2 regions of the Candidatus Clostridium stratigraminis genome follow, and region 1 is predicted to be linked to the other one. Evidence: riboswitches for the same ligand, from Rfam matches in the RefSeq annotation. Region 1 holds a riboswitch; the other holds the start of a gene.
The links. Region 1 has a riboswitch for thiamine pyrophosphate ahead of thiT (energy-coupled thiamine transporter ThiT). Riboswitches for the same ligand answer to the same signal wherever they lie in the genome.

Region 1 (7,783 bases):
ATACTTAAGTTTGCTTTGAATAAAAGAATTCTTAAGAGCTAACTGAAGTTCATTTTTAATATAATTCATAAGTTTCAAATCCTCATTGGTAAAGGTCTTTCCAGCTAAAGTACTATCTACACTCATCATACCTATTAGTTTCTCATCTATATAAATTGGAGAGGTTAATGTACAGCTTATATCTAAGGCTTCTAAACTTTTGAGATTTCTTACATTCTCCTCTTTCATTACATCTTCGTCAAATCTATTTGGATTTTTAATTATAGCAGTCTCACAAAAGTTATTAATACTATATAAATAAGCCTCTTCCTTTTTTAAAGTCATCTTCTTTAATTCCTCTGAAAATCCTCTAACAGTCTTAAAATGAAATAAGCTATCTTCTTCAATTAATAAAATACTTCCTTTTGAAGCACCTGGTACAAGTTCTATGGCTGTATCTAAAATAAGACTATAAACTTCATTTTCTGAAGTAGTTTTAATAATTTTTTCTGCAACTTCAAATAATATATTTTTTACTTTGTCAGTGTATTCCATTCTGCTTCTTATTTTTTTTAGTTCTAAAAATTGTAAAATAACTAAAATGACCACAACACCTGTTATAGAAATTAAAATATAAATTAAGCTTCCTTCCATTAAGTTCAACTCCTAATCCTAATAATTTAATAATAAAATAAATTATTTTAATGCTGGCCATTTTTTATATATCTACTGAAAATTATAATTCTAAATCTAATGGTTTACAATCATTTTCGAAGCTTTAAATTGTAATGGTATTAATACTCTAATAAATATTTTAATTATAATGTATAACATATCATTATCACTATTGATAATGATATCAATAGTGATATATAATAATACTAATAATTTATATGGAGGTTGTAAATATTTTGAGTAAAATAGCTTTGATTTCTGATAGTTCCTGTGATTTAACAGTAGAGTTAATAAATAAATACAATGTAAAAATAATGCCTTTAAGAATTATTTATAAGGAGAAAGAGTATATAGACCGGGTTAATATTACTCCTAAAGAGGTGTATGACTACCTAAATATAGAAATCCCAACTACCTCAATGCCTTCAATTCAAGATATGGAAAACATTTATAGCACACTTGAAATGGAAGACTTTACTCATGTTATTGCTATAACAATTTCTTCAGGCTTATCTGGGACCTTTAATGCAGTTAAGCTTGTAAGTGAGAATCATCCAAATTTAATAACCTGTTTATTTGATTCCAAAACCCTTTCTGCTGGATTGGGTGCAATAGTTGAGGAATGCGGTAATCTTATAAATGAAGGTAAAAGTTTTGAAGAGATAGTAGATGAGCTCCCCTCTATTAAAAGTCGCATTTCGGTATACTATGTGGTAGAAACCCTAGAATATTTAAAAAAAGGCGGCAGAATAGGTAAAGTGTCTGCTACTATTGGAGAATTTCTTCATATAAAGCCAATAATATCAGTTGATGAGGAGGGTAAATATTTTACTTATGCAAAAGTAAGGGGAAGAAAGCAGTCTATAAATAAATTAATAGATATTGCTAAAGAGACAATTAAAACTACCAAAGCAAAGCTTTTTGTTCTGCAAGGAGGTGCCCTAGAGGAAGGTAAAAAGCTTTATGATTCCTTCTTAGGCGAAGCCAATTTAACTGCTCTTCATTTTGGAGATATAAGTCCTGCCTTAGGTGTTCATACTGGCCCAGGCCTTTTAGGAGTGGTTGTAGTAAGGGATGTGTAATAGTTGGATAGAGATATAAAAGCTGAAGAAAAGCGGCTTTATGAGGAATATAAGCAAAAACTAAATGAGCTTAAAAGGATTAAAAACGAGAAAGAGGCTGTTGGTCAAGTTTTTACAAAGGGCCTTCTTCCTTTATATGTTCTCTATATTCTAAGCTTAGGTCCCACAAATGGTAATGATATATCACATAAAATCGGAGAAAATACCAACGGCAACTGGATTCCTAGTACTGGAGGCATATATCCCCTATTGAAAAAATTTGAAAAAAATAATCTTGTTATTGGTAAGTGGGATGATGAAAAAAAGAAAATACAAAAAATATACACCTTAACGGAAGAAGGAATTAAAGAATTTGAAAGTAAGAAAACACTTTTGAAGGAAAAAATTGAAGAAGCACTAGAGGTTTTTAAAATTATTTATAATGACTTATATAATAAATAACCCGATGTTTCTCTAACTTTTATATTACAAATTAATTTTTTTCAAATAGCCCTCAAAGTATTACTAACTTTTAATTTAATTGAATAATTAAAAGACAATAGTCAAAAATAATTATGATTACTATATTAAATATATAAACCTTTTTAATATTTAATATAGTTTATATTAAATTAGGAGCTGATGAAATGGCTACAGGAAAAAGCAAAAAAGGTATTGTAGGAAAGGTACCTATGGCAAACAAGAGAAAAGGACCAGTTGGTGAAGGAATAGATATAATGGATAATAGCCTAACTAATGCTCATGACATCGATAAAACTATTAAGAATAGGAAAGAACGCTAATGCAAGGAATAGTAATTGAAGTGTTTAGTACTGAAGCATATGTTTCCCTTCCTGATGGTAGAAACATCAGCATCGGTTTAGCTCATTTACCTTCGAATGTAAAAGCTGGTTCTACTATTAACTTTGAGCCTAGTAAGCTTCAAATGGTTAACCACACAATTGGTCAGATTATAATTTAAAAATTATTGTTAAAAGCTGCTAAATATATTATAATGGATGTAAATAAATATTTTTGTGCTAGGGGTGCCTATAGGCTGAGAAAAGGATTTAATCCAATAACCCTCATACCTGATCTGGTTAATACCAGCGTAGGAAAGCGATTTTGTTAGATATAAAACCGTATTCCAAAATACGGTTTTTTTATTTTACTTAATAGTGTGGCGATATTATCTAAGGCGTTTCTTTCACAACAAAGAAAAGAGGAGAGTTTGTATGAATGGTTTTAGTTTAAAATTTTCAGGAATTGATTTTAGTGGTATTAGTCAAGGGTTTGCAGATGTCCCCAAACATCCATCGGCAATTTTCGCTATTATTGGTTTAATAATATTAGCAGTTATTTTTATTAAAGTAAAAAATATTAAGTTCTCAACCTCAATAATTACAAATGTGGGGGTTGCTCTTGCATTAGGAGCAGTTTTAAAAATGGTTAAATTTTATCAAGCTCCTATGGGTGGCAGTGCCACACTAGGAAGTATGGTACCCATTTTTATTATTGCCCTATTTTATGGACCAGAAATTGGTTTTCTTACAGGAATTATTTTTGGAGTAATTGATTTTATTCTAGCACCATATATATTACATCCTGTGCAAGTTCTTTTTGATTATCCTTTAGCTTTTTCTGCTATTGGTATAGCTGGCTATTTTAGAAATAAGTCAAAGTTCACCATGCTTGCTGGAGTACTTATATCTATTGCTGTAAGATTTATTTTTCATTTTATATCTGGTCTTATATTCTACGGCAGCTATGCTCCCCAAGGTATGTCTGCAGCTTATTACTCCTTTTTCTATAATTTCGGCTACCTTGCACCAGATGCAATTCTCTGCTTAATTGTACTTGCTATACTGCCTTTAAAACAAATATTTTCAGTAATAAATAAGCAAAATATATCTTCAGTTAAAAATTAATTTTTAGCTCAAGAAACCTAAAATTATTATATTATTTTTAAAAAAGACACTGAACTATTAAAATTCAGTGTCTTTAATATTCTTTAGGATACAGAAATAGCATTTACCGGGCAGGACTCTTCTGCTTCCTTAGCACTTCCTTCAGCATCAGCTGGAACTGTATCAGTAATAACACCAGCCTTGCCGTCATCCTCCATTTCAAAAACCTCAGGGCATAAGGATGGACATAATCCACAGGAAATACAAGTCTCTTTATCAACATAAGCTTTCATAAAAATCCTCCTCTTTCTTAAAGAAAATGCAAAAATTTATAATTAACAATAATATTGTTTCCTATATTAAACTAATTATAACAAAAATTATTGTAGGGTCATGAAGTTTCTTAATAAGTCATTATATTCTGAGGATAGATTAATAAAGTCTTCAATTTTTCCACTTTCCATGCTTTCTACTAAGTCAAGGTCAATTGGAAGCTCTGCTATTAAAGGAATTCCTAAGATTTCCGCCTGTTCTTTGCCGGATTTTTTACTAAATACCTTTAGCTTTTCACCGCAGTTTCCACATTTAATATAAGACATATTTTCTACAACACCAAATACCCTTATCTTCATCTTTTGTGCCATAATAACTACCTTTTTAACAATCATAGTAACCATATCCTGTGGAGTAGCTGCTATTACAACACCATTAAGAGGAATGCTCTGCATAACTGTAAGTGCTAAATCCCCTGTTCCAGGAGGCATATCTATTAATAGATAGTCAAGTTCTCCCCATTCAGTATCTCTAAACATTTGAGTCATAACGCCAGTAAGCACTGGACCTCTCCAAATGACTGGTTGTTCTTCTTCCTCTGTTAATAGGTTTAAAGAAATTACCTTTATCCCAGTAGTTGTTTCAACTGGAATAAATTTAGCCTCTTCTTCAGTTTTACCTTGGACTATATCTGCTCTCTTTTCATTTATACCAAAGAATCTAGGCATAGAAGGTCCTGTTATATCACCATCTAAAACTCCAACTTTGTATCCAAGACTTCTAAGCTTAGTTGCAAGAATACCTGTAACAGTAGATTTACCTACTCCGCCTTTCCCACTCATTACTCCAATTATATTTTTAATGCTGCCGTAGCTAGGAATTAATGCAGAACAGGTAGCTTCATTGCTGCCGCATTTTCCTTTACTAGCACAGTTATCACATTTGCTCATATAAACCCTCCTGTATTCCTTATTTGTACGTAACAATTATCAATTGTTACGCCTCCTGTATTCCTTATTCTGTACACAATGATTATTAATCATTGTGCCTCCTGTATTCCTTTTAAGATAATAACATTATAACACTTTCTAATGAAAATAAATATCATTTATATTTTAAACCTGTATCCTGCTCCCCATAAAGTTTCTACGTATTGAGGGTTGGAGGGATCAGCTTCGATTTTCTCCCTTAATTTTCTAATGTGAACAGTAACTGTAGCTATATCACCTATAGAATCCAAGTCCCAAATACGTTCAAATAATTCCTCCTTGCTAAATACCCTATTAGGATTCATAGCTAAAAGTGTTAAAAGATCAAATTCTTTTGCAGTTAGAGTTACTTCCTTGTTATTTATAAAAACTCTTCTTGAAACCTTATCTATGAAAAGGCCTCTTATTCTAATTTCCTCCTTTTTATTATCTGTTTTACCCATAAGTCTTTCATATCTTGATAGATGGGCCTTTACCCTTGCTACTAATTCACTTGGGCTAAAAGGTTTTGTTATGTAATCATCAGCACCCAGGCCCAAGCCTCTTATTTTATCAATATCCTCTTTTTTTGCCGATACCATAAGAATTGGAATATCCTTTTCTAAGCGTATCTGCTTGCATATTTCAAAACCGTCCATTCTAGGCAGCATTAAGTCCAGGATTATCAAAGCATAATCCCCGCTCTTTCCTCGATTAAGACCTTTTTCCCCATCTTCCTCAATTTCAACTTGAAAACCATCAATTTCTAAATAATCTCTTTCAAGCTCTGCAATGCTTCTTTCATCTTCAATTATGAGTATTTTCTTCATATTATCCCACTACCTTTTTATATATCTTTCTGTCTTAATGTAAAATATATACTTGTTCCTATTCCTTCAGTGCTCTCAGCCCAAATTCTACCGCCATGTTCCTCAATAATTAGCTTTGCAATTGCAAGTCCAAGCCCGCTGCCTCCAGTTAATGTATTTCTTGATAAATCTGCTCTAAAAAATCTATCAAAAATATATGGAATATCTTTTTCCGGAATACCTTGCCCATTATCTTTAATTTGAAATTGTATATAGTTATTATTTTCACTTAAATTTATTTCAATTTTTCCTTTATCTTTTTTTGTGTACTTAATAGCGTTTTCTACAATATTAGTAATTACTCTTTTTATTCTCTCTCTGTCAGCTAAAACAGTACTGCTGCCCTTAATATAATTGTGATATATTAATTCAAAGTTTTTCTTTTCTAAATCTAATTGAAGTTCTTCCACACAATCTAGCATATAAGAAGTAATGTCAGTTATTTCAAAATTAAAGGGAAGTTTATTTAAATCAAGCTTTGAAAATAAAAATAATTCATCAATGAGCCTGTCAATATCAGTAGTTTTGCTATAAATGGTCTTAATATATTTATCCATCTTTTCAGGTGATGCCGCTACTCCATCCATAATGCCTTCAACATAGCCTTTAATGGCTGTAACAGGTGTTTTTAAATCATGTGAAATATTAGAAATCAATTCCTTCCTATTATTTTCATATTGGAATTGCATATCTACAGACTCTTTGAGTTTACCCCGCATTTCTTCGAAGGCTAGACAAAGTTCTCCTATTTCATCTTTAGCATTTGTCTTTATTTCAAAGTCCAAATTTCCCTCTTTAATTTGATTAGCTGCATTTTTTAATTCTTCTATAGGTTTAAAAACGCTTCTAGAAACTAAAAAGGTTAGGACTCCATCAGTTAAAATTAAAATAAGTATAATTGCAATAATTATTGTAGTAATAAGTCTTTCTATTATTTTCTCTAGGGGACCAATATAAGTAACTAAAAAAATAGTCCCTTCACTTTTATCTTTAAAATAAAAATCCTGCTGTCTTATTAATGAGGAATCCCCTCGCAGCTCCATGCGATCAACTTTATCTTCGTCACTTCTGCCAAACTTAGGTAGATTTTTTATAATTGGAGAGTTATCAAGAATTTTAGAATTGTATATAACTTCATTATTTTTCCTAATTATAATTCCTGAATTAACCCTGCTTAATTTGCTGTCTAGCTCAGAAATATAACTTTTGTCCTCAAATTTTTCCGGATTACTTCCTGCAGTTGTTTTAATATCATTGTATAAGTTAACACCCTTTTCTATTATTTGTTTATAGGGGTTAATAGTTAAATTAATGTTGTAAATTCCAGCAGCACTTCTCAAAAAAAGAACCATGATTATTATCGATGTAATAATTGATAAAACAATTGGAACTACTATCATTGCAACATATGAAATTATCAGCCTTATTCTTAAGGACATATCTATCACCTTAAACCTGTATTCTACAGATTCCTTTTATCAAAGAAATAAAACCCTGCACTAAAGAATATTATACCATATGATACAACCATCATAAGGGTATTTATAATTTTAAGTACCCCAACACTACCTGAAAGCCATAAAACGTGCAAATCTAAATAATTCGTAAAGCTTAAACGAAGCACCATTGGAAAAAACATAGATAAAAAGTATAGTGCTATATAAATAAAAATACTGCTTATTAAAGCGGTACTGCTGCTTTTAAAAAATTGTGCTATAAAAACTGCTGTAGTAGTAAGTACTACGCATGGAATAATATCTATGGCATATGCAGCGAAGCTTCTTAAAATCCCGCTAACCATATCTCCTTTTACGCTAAAAAACAAGGCTCCTAAATTTGAGATTATAAAAACTGCCAGTAAGTAAATTATTGTATATGCTGCAATAGCAAGATTTTTAGATAGATATATCTTAAATCTGCTTATGGGCCTTGTTATTGAAAGCTTTAGGGTTTTATGCTGCAGTTCGCCAGATAATACATCTGCTGAAGCTAGAAATATGAATAATGGCAAAAAGATTTTTACGAAAAACCCTAATACTGCTATGGAATAA
Region 2 (7,783 bases), on a different contig from region 1:
TTTGAGCAATTAAATTTGTAAGCCAGCCAAGCATTCTCATAGGCCACACAAGCATCCAGATATATCCGCTGAAGGCCACTAAAGTACCTAAAGACATTGATTCCTTCATAACAAATATTCCACCAACTGCAACCAGCAGCACTATTGATATATTTGTTAAAAATTCAATTGGAGGAAAGTAATCTGCAATTATTCGGTTCTGCTCCATGCCTAAATTGAAGTTTTCCTTATTAAGCTTTAAAAACTTCAATATTTCATGTTTTTCTCTAGCAAAGGCCTTAACCAATCTTACACCTGCTATATTTTCCTGGGCAGCAGTATTTAATATAACGCCTTGATCGCTTAATTTTCCATAGGATTCTCCGATTTTCTTTTCAAATTTAAGTGCAAGGTAAGCTATAGGAGGCATTCCTATAAGACATACTATAGTCAGCTTCCAATTTAAAAAGAAGAGTATAGCAGAAGCTACTATGAAATATATGGCATTTTCTATAAATAATCTTATACCAAAGGAGACACTTCTCCATACATTATCTACATCTTCACCTATTCTTGACATAAGCTCTCCAGTGTTCATATTGTCAAAATAGCTAAAGGGCAGAGTTTGAATATGGTCAAATAAATCCTTTTTAATATCTATACTAATTTTTGCAGACAGTACATCAAACAGATATTCTTTAACATAACCAAGCACAGCTCTGCTTAGGGTTATAGATAAGAATCCAAGAAGGATAATCCATAAAAGATTATTTTCACCTCCTATAAATACCTTATCAGTAATTTCTTTCTGGAGATATGGGTTAAACATATCTAATGCTATGGCTAATGTCATTGCAAGTGATGGGATTATAACCATCCATTTGTATCTCCACACATATTTAAGAATTGGTTTCATTCTAATATCCCCCCTTCATACTTTAAGTTAAATTTTTGTTAGAATGAAAAAACCATGGTTATCCCATGGCTTACTAATCTTATAAGTTAGTTTCTTATAAAATTCAAATAAAAAGGCCATGGGTTTTTGCAGCCCATGACCAGTATTTCATATTAATGAAAAACCGTTTAGTATCAAGGTGTGGTCACCGATACGAAGGCAGGGCTACCATATGAAAATTTAGATAATATGCCACTAAATGCCGCACTAATTCCTTTAATGGACATAGCACTGCCATTAGCTCTGTTATTTACGCCGTTCATTTTTTGTCTTTCTACAGCTGACATATTTACTAACATTTTTCCTACCTCCTTTTATAATTAAAAATAACTTCTTAAATATAATACAACCCTTTACAACTTTTGTCAATAATTTTATAAAAAATTTGTTAAAATATTGTGTAAATTTAGAATATGTTCTTAATAATCTATTTATTATATATGATATTAAGTACAAAATTATATTATTATATTGAAATATTTTATGTAATTATGTAAAATGACATTGTAACTAATAGAATATTTTTAGCAGGGGTGCTTTTAGCTGAGAGGAAAATCCAACCCTTAGAACCTGATTTGGTTAGTACCAACGAAGGGAGCGTAACAAAATTAGCCAAATGTCTAATTCAATGTGCTGCCTTGCAGCACATTTTTTTACTTTATAGGAGGTTAAAGCCCTAAATGGGCTTTAACGGGCAGTTTGTGAACGGAAGCGAGTGGTCTTAAACTACTCAGTGTTCCGACTAAAAGGAGGAAAAAATGAAAAAAGTATTAACAATAGCTGGCTCAGACAGCTGTGGAGGAGCAGGAATACAGGCAGATTTAAAAACCATGAGTGCCTTAGGCGTTTATGGCATGAGCGTTATTACTGCTGTTACGGCACAAAATACCACAGGGGTATATGAAGTCCAAGAAATAGATAAAAAGGTTATAGAGGCGCAAATAAGGTGCATTTTTGAGGACATCGAAGTAGATGCAGTAAAGATAGGAATGGTTTCAGATGCAGAAATTATAAAGGTTATAAGAGAGCTTCTAATAAAATATAAAGCAAAAAATATAGTGCTTGATCCAGTAATGGTATCTAAGAGCGGTTATTTTCTTTTGAAACCTGAGGCAGTAAATGAGCTTAAAAATCTTATTGCAATTGCTGATATAGTTACTCCAAATATTCCTGAGGCAGAGGCTTTAACAGAGCTTAAAATTACAAGTCAAAAGGAAATGGAGCTTGCAGCATTAGATATTAATAAATTAGGTGTAAGAAATGTTCTAGTGAAGGGTGGACATAGATGCAATGATGCTAATGATGTACTATTAACAGAAGATAAGTTTCTAACTATTAATGGGCACCGAATAGCCACTAATAATACTCATGGAACAGGATGTACACTTTCCTCAGCTATTGCGTCTTATATAGCTAAGGGATTATCAGTAAAAGAAGCTGTGATTTTATCAAAGGAGTATATTACTAAGGCTATCGAAAATTCATTTCCTATTGGTAAAGGAGTAGGGCCAGTTGGTCATTTTGTAGAAGTCTATAAGAAAGCAGGAGTTTCCTATGAAGAAGATTAAAAATTCATCAATGTTTTTACTATGGGTTGGAGCTGCAATATCAATAACTGAAATCTATACTGGGGGCATTATAGCTCCCCTAGGTTTAACAAAGGGCCTTTTAGCAATTATTATAGGACACCTAATTGGTACTGCCTTTTTAGCCTTTGGAGGATATATTTCCTTTAGAGATAGCAAGAATGCAATGGATAAGGTTAGAGACTCTATGGGAAGTATTGGTGCTAAGATTATTGCACTTTTAAATATACTTCAGCTAATAGGTTGGTCGGCCATTATGATAATTCAAGGGGGGCGTGCTTTAAACAGTGTTATACCTGGCTTAAGCTTTAACTTCTCTCTTTTATTTATGGCACTGGCAGTGTTTATATGGGCTTATTCCTTTAATAACTATTCAAAACTTGTAAATGATATATCTGTAGTGGTATTAATCATTGTTTGCATATTAATGTTCTTTAAGGTTCAAGGTTCTGCCCCTGCAGCAATAAACGGTACTATGAGTTTTACTACTGCTATAGAACTTGCCATTGCAATGCCTGTATCCTGGCTTCCTCTTATAGGAGACTATGCAAAGGATGGAGAGAGCAAAGAGGGGGTGCTTATTTGGAGCTTTTTGGGTTACTTTTTTGGAAGCGTATTGATGTATGCCTTAGGTCTTTTAATCACCGTTAAATCAGGAAAGGATGTAATAGTGTTTATAGCTGGTACTGGTCTTAGTGCTGCAGCTACATTGGTGATTGTGCTATCAACTGTAACTACAACTTTCATGGATATTTTTTCAGCAGTTATTTCATCTAAACAAATTATTAAAATTAAAAATGAAAATAATTATATAATTTTGTATTCAATAATTGCAACTATTATAGCTTTTATTTTCCCAATTGAAGGCTATCAAAATTTCCTTTTAACAATTGGAAGCATATTTGTACCAGTTTATATTATTGTATTTTCAGAATATGCCTTAAAAGGGAACTGGAGCAATAAGGGTTTAAATATTATTGGTCTTTTGACTGCTGCATTGGGTACATTGATTTACAACTATTTTAATAAAGTTGCCTTTGGTATACCTACGCTATTGGTATTTGTTATTTTGATAGTTATTTATTATTTACCAAGGAAATTAATTAATAAGCCTTTAATTCAGAAAAATTAAGGTACTTGTTAACACAAATAAAAATAATAATTTTTTAAAGGAGAAGATTAGTATGATTAAAGAAGCTGCAAGTGTTATTACAAAGGTAAGAAATAAGGTTCCACTAGTACAAGCAATAACAAATTACGTTACTGTAAATGACTGTGCAAATATTTTATTAGCATTTGGGGCATCACCTGCAATGGTTGAAGCCTACGATGAGGCTTATGATTTTGCAGCAATATCTTCAGCTATATATATAAATTTAGGAACCTTAACTAAGGAACAAGAGGAAGCAGCAGTACTAGCAAGTATTTCTGCAAAGGTTAATAAGGTGCCTGTTGTGCTTGATCCAGTTGCCTGCTCAGCAATTCCACGAAAGAACTTAGTTATAAAAAGGATGCTGGAGCTTGGGAGAATTGATGTAATTAAAGGAAATGGCGGGGAAATAAAATTTTTAGCAGGACAAGCTTCAAAGACAAGGGGAGTAGATTCAGTTGATGATGGAGAAGGTCTTGAAAAGGCATGTGTAGACCTAGCTCAAAAGTACAACTGCGTTGTGGCAGCAACAGGTAAGGAAGATATTATTACAGATGGTGAAAGAGTGGCTATTATTCAAAATGGAGTAGAAATGCTTACGAAGATTACAGGAGCAGGCTGCATGCTTGGAGCTCTTTGCAGTGCTGCTGTTGGTGCAGAAAAAGACAGCTTTATTGCTGTAGTAAATGCAGTACTTTCTATAAACTTAGCAGGTGAAGCAGCTTTTAAGGAGGTTCAGCTTCCAGGGAGCTTTAGAACAAAGCTAATAGATAATGTTTATTTACTTTCTGAAGAAAGATACGCAAAGGAAGGAAAGGTAATATGGAAATAGATTATAGACTATATTTAGTTACTGATAGAGTTTTTTTAGGGAACAAGAGTTTAAAGGACGCTGTAAGTGAAGCTATAGAAGGTGGAGTAACTTTTATTCAAATAAGAGAAAAAGATATTTCCACTAGAGCTTTTTACAATATTGCGTCTGAGGTAAAAGAGGTAACTGATTATTATAAGGTTCCTCTAGTTATAAATGATAGAATAGATATAGCACAGGCCATTGATGCTGATGGAGTACATCTTGGGCAAAGTGATATGCCAATTCAAATAGCAAGAAAGATACTAGGTAAGAATAAAATAATAGGTATTTCAGTAGAAGATGTAAAAGAGGCCAAAGAGGCAGAAGGAAATGGTGCTGATTATGTGGGTGTAGGAACCGTATTTTATACTGGAACAAAAAAGGACATTAATAAGCCTATAGGACTTAATGGACTTAGAGAGGTGTGTGGTTCAATTAAAATACCTAAAGTAGCTATCGGTGGTATTAATAAATACAATCTTAAAGATATCTTAAGAGCCGGAGCAGATGGAGCAGCTATCGTATCAGCCATTTTAGGCGAAAAGGATATTAAGGAAGCTTCAAAATTATTAAAAAGTTTATTTTAAAAACATGAAAGTGAGCATTAAAATAGGAAGATTACTTCCTATTTTTTTATTTTATGGTATCCTTTTGATTTCTAGCACGTATATATAAGTAAAATTATGAACCTTAATGAGGAGGTTTTAATGTGAAAAAAATAAAGTTTATTTACATTATATTAGTAATAATATTATTATTTACAGGATGTGGCAGTAAGAGTGCCTCTAAAAACTCAGTTAGTACTGCCCCACAAGCTGCCAGCGGTTTAAATGCTCAAGACCAATCTGCTAATTCTAATTTATCTATATCCAATGAAAGTACTGCTGATAGTGCCAAAGCTACCGTTGCTACTAATACTAAGGCACCAATAAAACAGACAGATCAAGAAAAGAAAATAATAAGATTTTGTACCTTACTAATTCAAGAGGATGACCTAGGAAAGCTTTCGGACAGCATTCAAAAGAAAACCAAGGAACTTGGAGGCTACATTGAAAGTGACGATACTATGGAACAAAGACTTACTACAGTTGTAAGAATCCCTTCTGATAAGTTTGATGAATTTGTAAAGTTTACCGAGAATGGATATAAGGTTATTAGTAAAAATATAAACACCAATAATATTACAGATGCCTATGTGGATAATGATGCGAGACTTAAAAATTTAAGGGCTCAAGAAGATCAAATATTAACCATTCTTAAAAAAGCAAATACCGTGGATGAGGTTCTGAAGGTTCAAGCAGAACTTTATAGAATTAGAGGAGAAGCAGATTCTCTTGAAGCTATGAAAAAAAGCTGGGATAAGCAGGTTGATTATTCTACAATAACAATAAATGCTGATAAAAAAGCTATTGTACCAGATAGTAAGAAAACTATAATAGGAGTAAGTGAGTTTTTTAAAGCTATTGGGAAGGGCTTTTCAAATACTTCTGTTGCAATAATATTATTTCTTGAAAATTTACTTATTTTTATATTCTCTAATATTATTGTGTTAGCAATACTGGGAGCTGTGGGCTTCTTTGGATTTAGATGGTATAAGAAAAATAATAAAATAGATTCTAAATAGCCTGCTCAATATTTTTTTTAAGGATTTTGCTAAATCCAGTGTTCTATATGGAATTTTATGGAAGAATACTGATTGTTTGCATAATAATGAAAAATATTGGTAAAACTACATAAATAAATATGTAGTTTTAGGAGGCTTATAAAATGGTTAGCGACAGCAATAATAATAGTAATAATAATATGAATTCTTTAGATGATTATTTTAATTATAGCAGTTCTAATGATACAGAGATGGCTCAAGAAATTAGTAATTTAAAGGAACAATTAAGCAGTATGCAGCAAACCCTTTATGATATGCAGAGTAATTCCTATGGAGGAAGCAGTAATGAAGGCTCCGGAGAGAGCAATAATAAACAAGGTACTTCAAAAGACAGTCAAAGTAAAAATAACAATTCAAAGGATGGAGAAAAGGAAAATCCAATGCAGCAGCTTTCAAAGCAGATGAATGATTTTAGAAATGAAGCACAAAAGCAGCAGCAGCAAATCCAACAGCAGGTTCAAAAGTCCATAGAACAGGCTATGACAGCACTCAAGCAGGTTAATGAGCAATTAAAATCTAATGAGGCGCTGTCTCAAATGAATCTGTTTATGGAGCAGGCTCAGCTTCAAATGGGTTCTGTAGGAAAGCAAAGCGAAGAAAATAATAATTCAAATAAAAAAAAATAAACAAATACAATTATGACACGAGAATATAAGAAAGATGCATTTGGCTTATAACAATTATATAGCCATTAATAGGGTGCAGTTATTTCTAATATTTTCGTGTCTGTATTTATTTAGGAAAGGAATGATAGCTTGGAAAAACTAAACAGAGATTTTTATATGAGAGACAGTGTAACTGTGGCAAAGGATTTGCTTGGCAATTATCTTGTGCATAAAGTTGAAGGAAAAGAAATAATAGGGAAAATAGTGGAGGTAGAAGCTTATATGGGACCGGATGATAAGGCGGCCCACTCCTATAATAATAGAAGAACTGAAAGAAATGAAGTTATGTATGGTCTTGGGGGATTTTCCTATGTTTATTTTATATACGGAATGTATCACTGCATGAATGTAGTTGTAGAGAAAATAGGCAAGCCTCAGGCAATACTTATTAGAGCATTAGAGCCAATTTTTAATATAAATACCATGGCAGTAAATAGATACAATAAAAGTATAGAGGAATTAAGTAAAAGTGAAGTAAAGGGACTTACTAATGGTCCAGGAAAGCTTTGTAGGGCTTTAAAAATAGACAGAAAGGAAAATGCAAAAGATTTATGTGGAGATGAATTGTATATTATGTCTGATGAAAATATAGCTACCTTTGAAATGGTAAGCACTACTCGCGTAAACATAGATTATGCTGAAGAAGCAGCCTTATATCCTTGGAGATTTTATATTAAAAATAATCCATATATTTCTAAAAAATAAAATTTATTGACAAAATTTTTATTATATATGTAGTATAATAATATGTAGTTGTCTTAAAATCTTGAAGGGTGCGGTGAATATGGGATTTTTAAAAGAGTTGTTTCAAAAAGAGATTACTAAGAGAATTTTAGTTCTCTTAACCTTTATAATATTTTTGTATTTGTTAAAAGGATTAATAAATACTTTTTTATTAACCTTTCTTTTCATATATTTTATTTATAGTACGG

Region 2: linked by a shared signal. The riboswitch ahead of thiD (bifunctional hydroxymethylpyrimidine kinase/phosphomethylpyrimidine kinase) and the one ahead of thiT (energy-coupled thiamine transporter ThiT) in region 1 are both predicted to bind thiamine pyrophosphate.

The regions. Positions count from the first base shown of each region.
Region 1 is NZ_JBJHZZ010000007.1:32,245-40,027, forward strand. It holds gene ACJDUG_RS11080 (sensor domain-containing diguanylate cyclase) at 1-633, opposite strand, end outside; gene ACJDUG_RS11085 (DegV family protein) at 891-1,736, shown strand; gene ACJDUG_RS11090 (PadR family transcriptional regulator) at 1,740-2,177, shown strand; gene ACJDUG_RS11095 (hypothetical protein) at 2,363-2,518, shown strand; gene ACJDUG_RS11100 (hypothetical protein) at 2,518-2,697, shown strand; TPP riboswitch at 2,748-2,850, shown strand; gene thiT (energy-coupled thiamine transporter ThiT) at 2,951-3,643, shown strand; gene ACJDUG_RS11110 (ferredoxin) at 3,727-3,915, opposite strand; gene ACJDUG_RS11115 (Mrp/NBP35 family ATP-binding protein) at 4,003-4,845, opposite strand; gene ACJDUG_RS11120 (response regulator transcription factor) at 5,004-5,693, opposite strand; gene ACJDUG_RS11125 (HAMP domain-containing sensor histidine kinase) at 5,711-7,171, opposite strand; gene ACJDUG_RS11130 (ABC transporter permease) at 7,195-7,783, opposite strand, start outside.
Region 2 is NZ_JBJHZZ010000013.1:3,442-11,224, reverse strand. It holds gene ACJDUG_RS14310 (ABC transporter ATP-binding protein) at 1-895, opposite strand, end outside; gene ACJDUG_RS14305 (hypothetical protein) at 1,069-1,233, opposite strand; TPP riboswitch at 1,454-1,548, shown strand; gene thiD (bifunctional hydroxymethylpyrimidine kinase/phosphomethylpyrimidine kinase) at 1,693-2,502, shown strand; gene cytX (putative hydroxymethylpyrimidine transporter CytX) at 2,489-3,652, shown strand; gene thiM (hydroxyethylthiazole kinase) at 3,705-4,502, shown strand; gene thiE (thiamine phosphate synthase) at 4,493-5,110, shown strand; gene ACJDUG_RS14280 (DUF4349 domain-containing protein) at 5,233-6,147, shown strand; gene ACJDUG_RS14275 (hypothetical protein) at 6,291-6,812, shown strand; gene ACJDUG_RS14270 (DNA-3-methyladenine glycosylase) at 6,942-7,556, shown strand; gene ACJDUG_RS14265 (AI-2E family transporter) at 7,636-7,783, shown strand, end outside.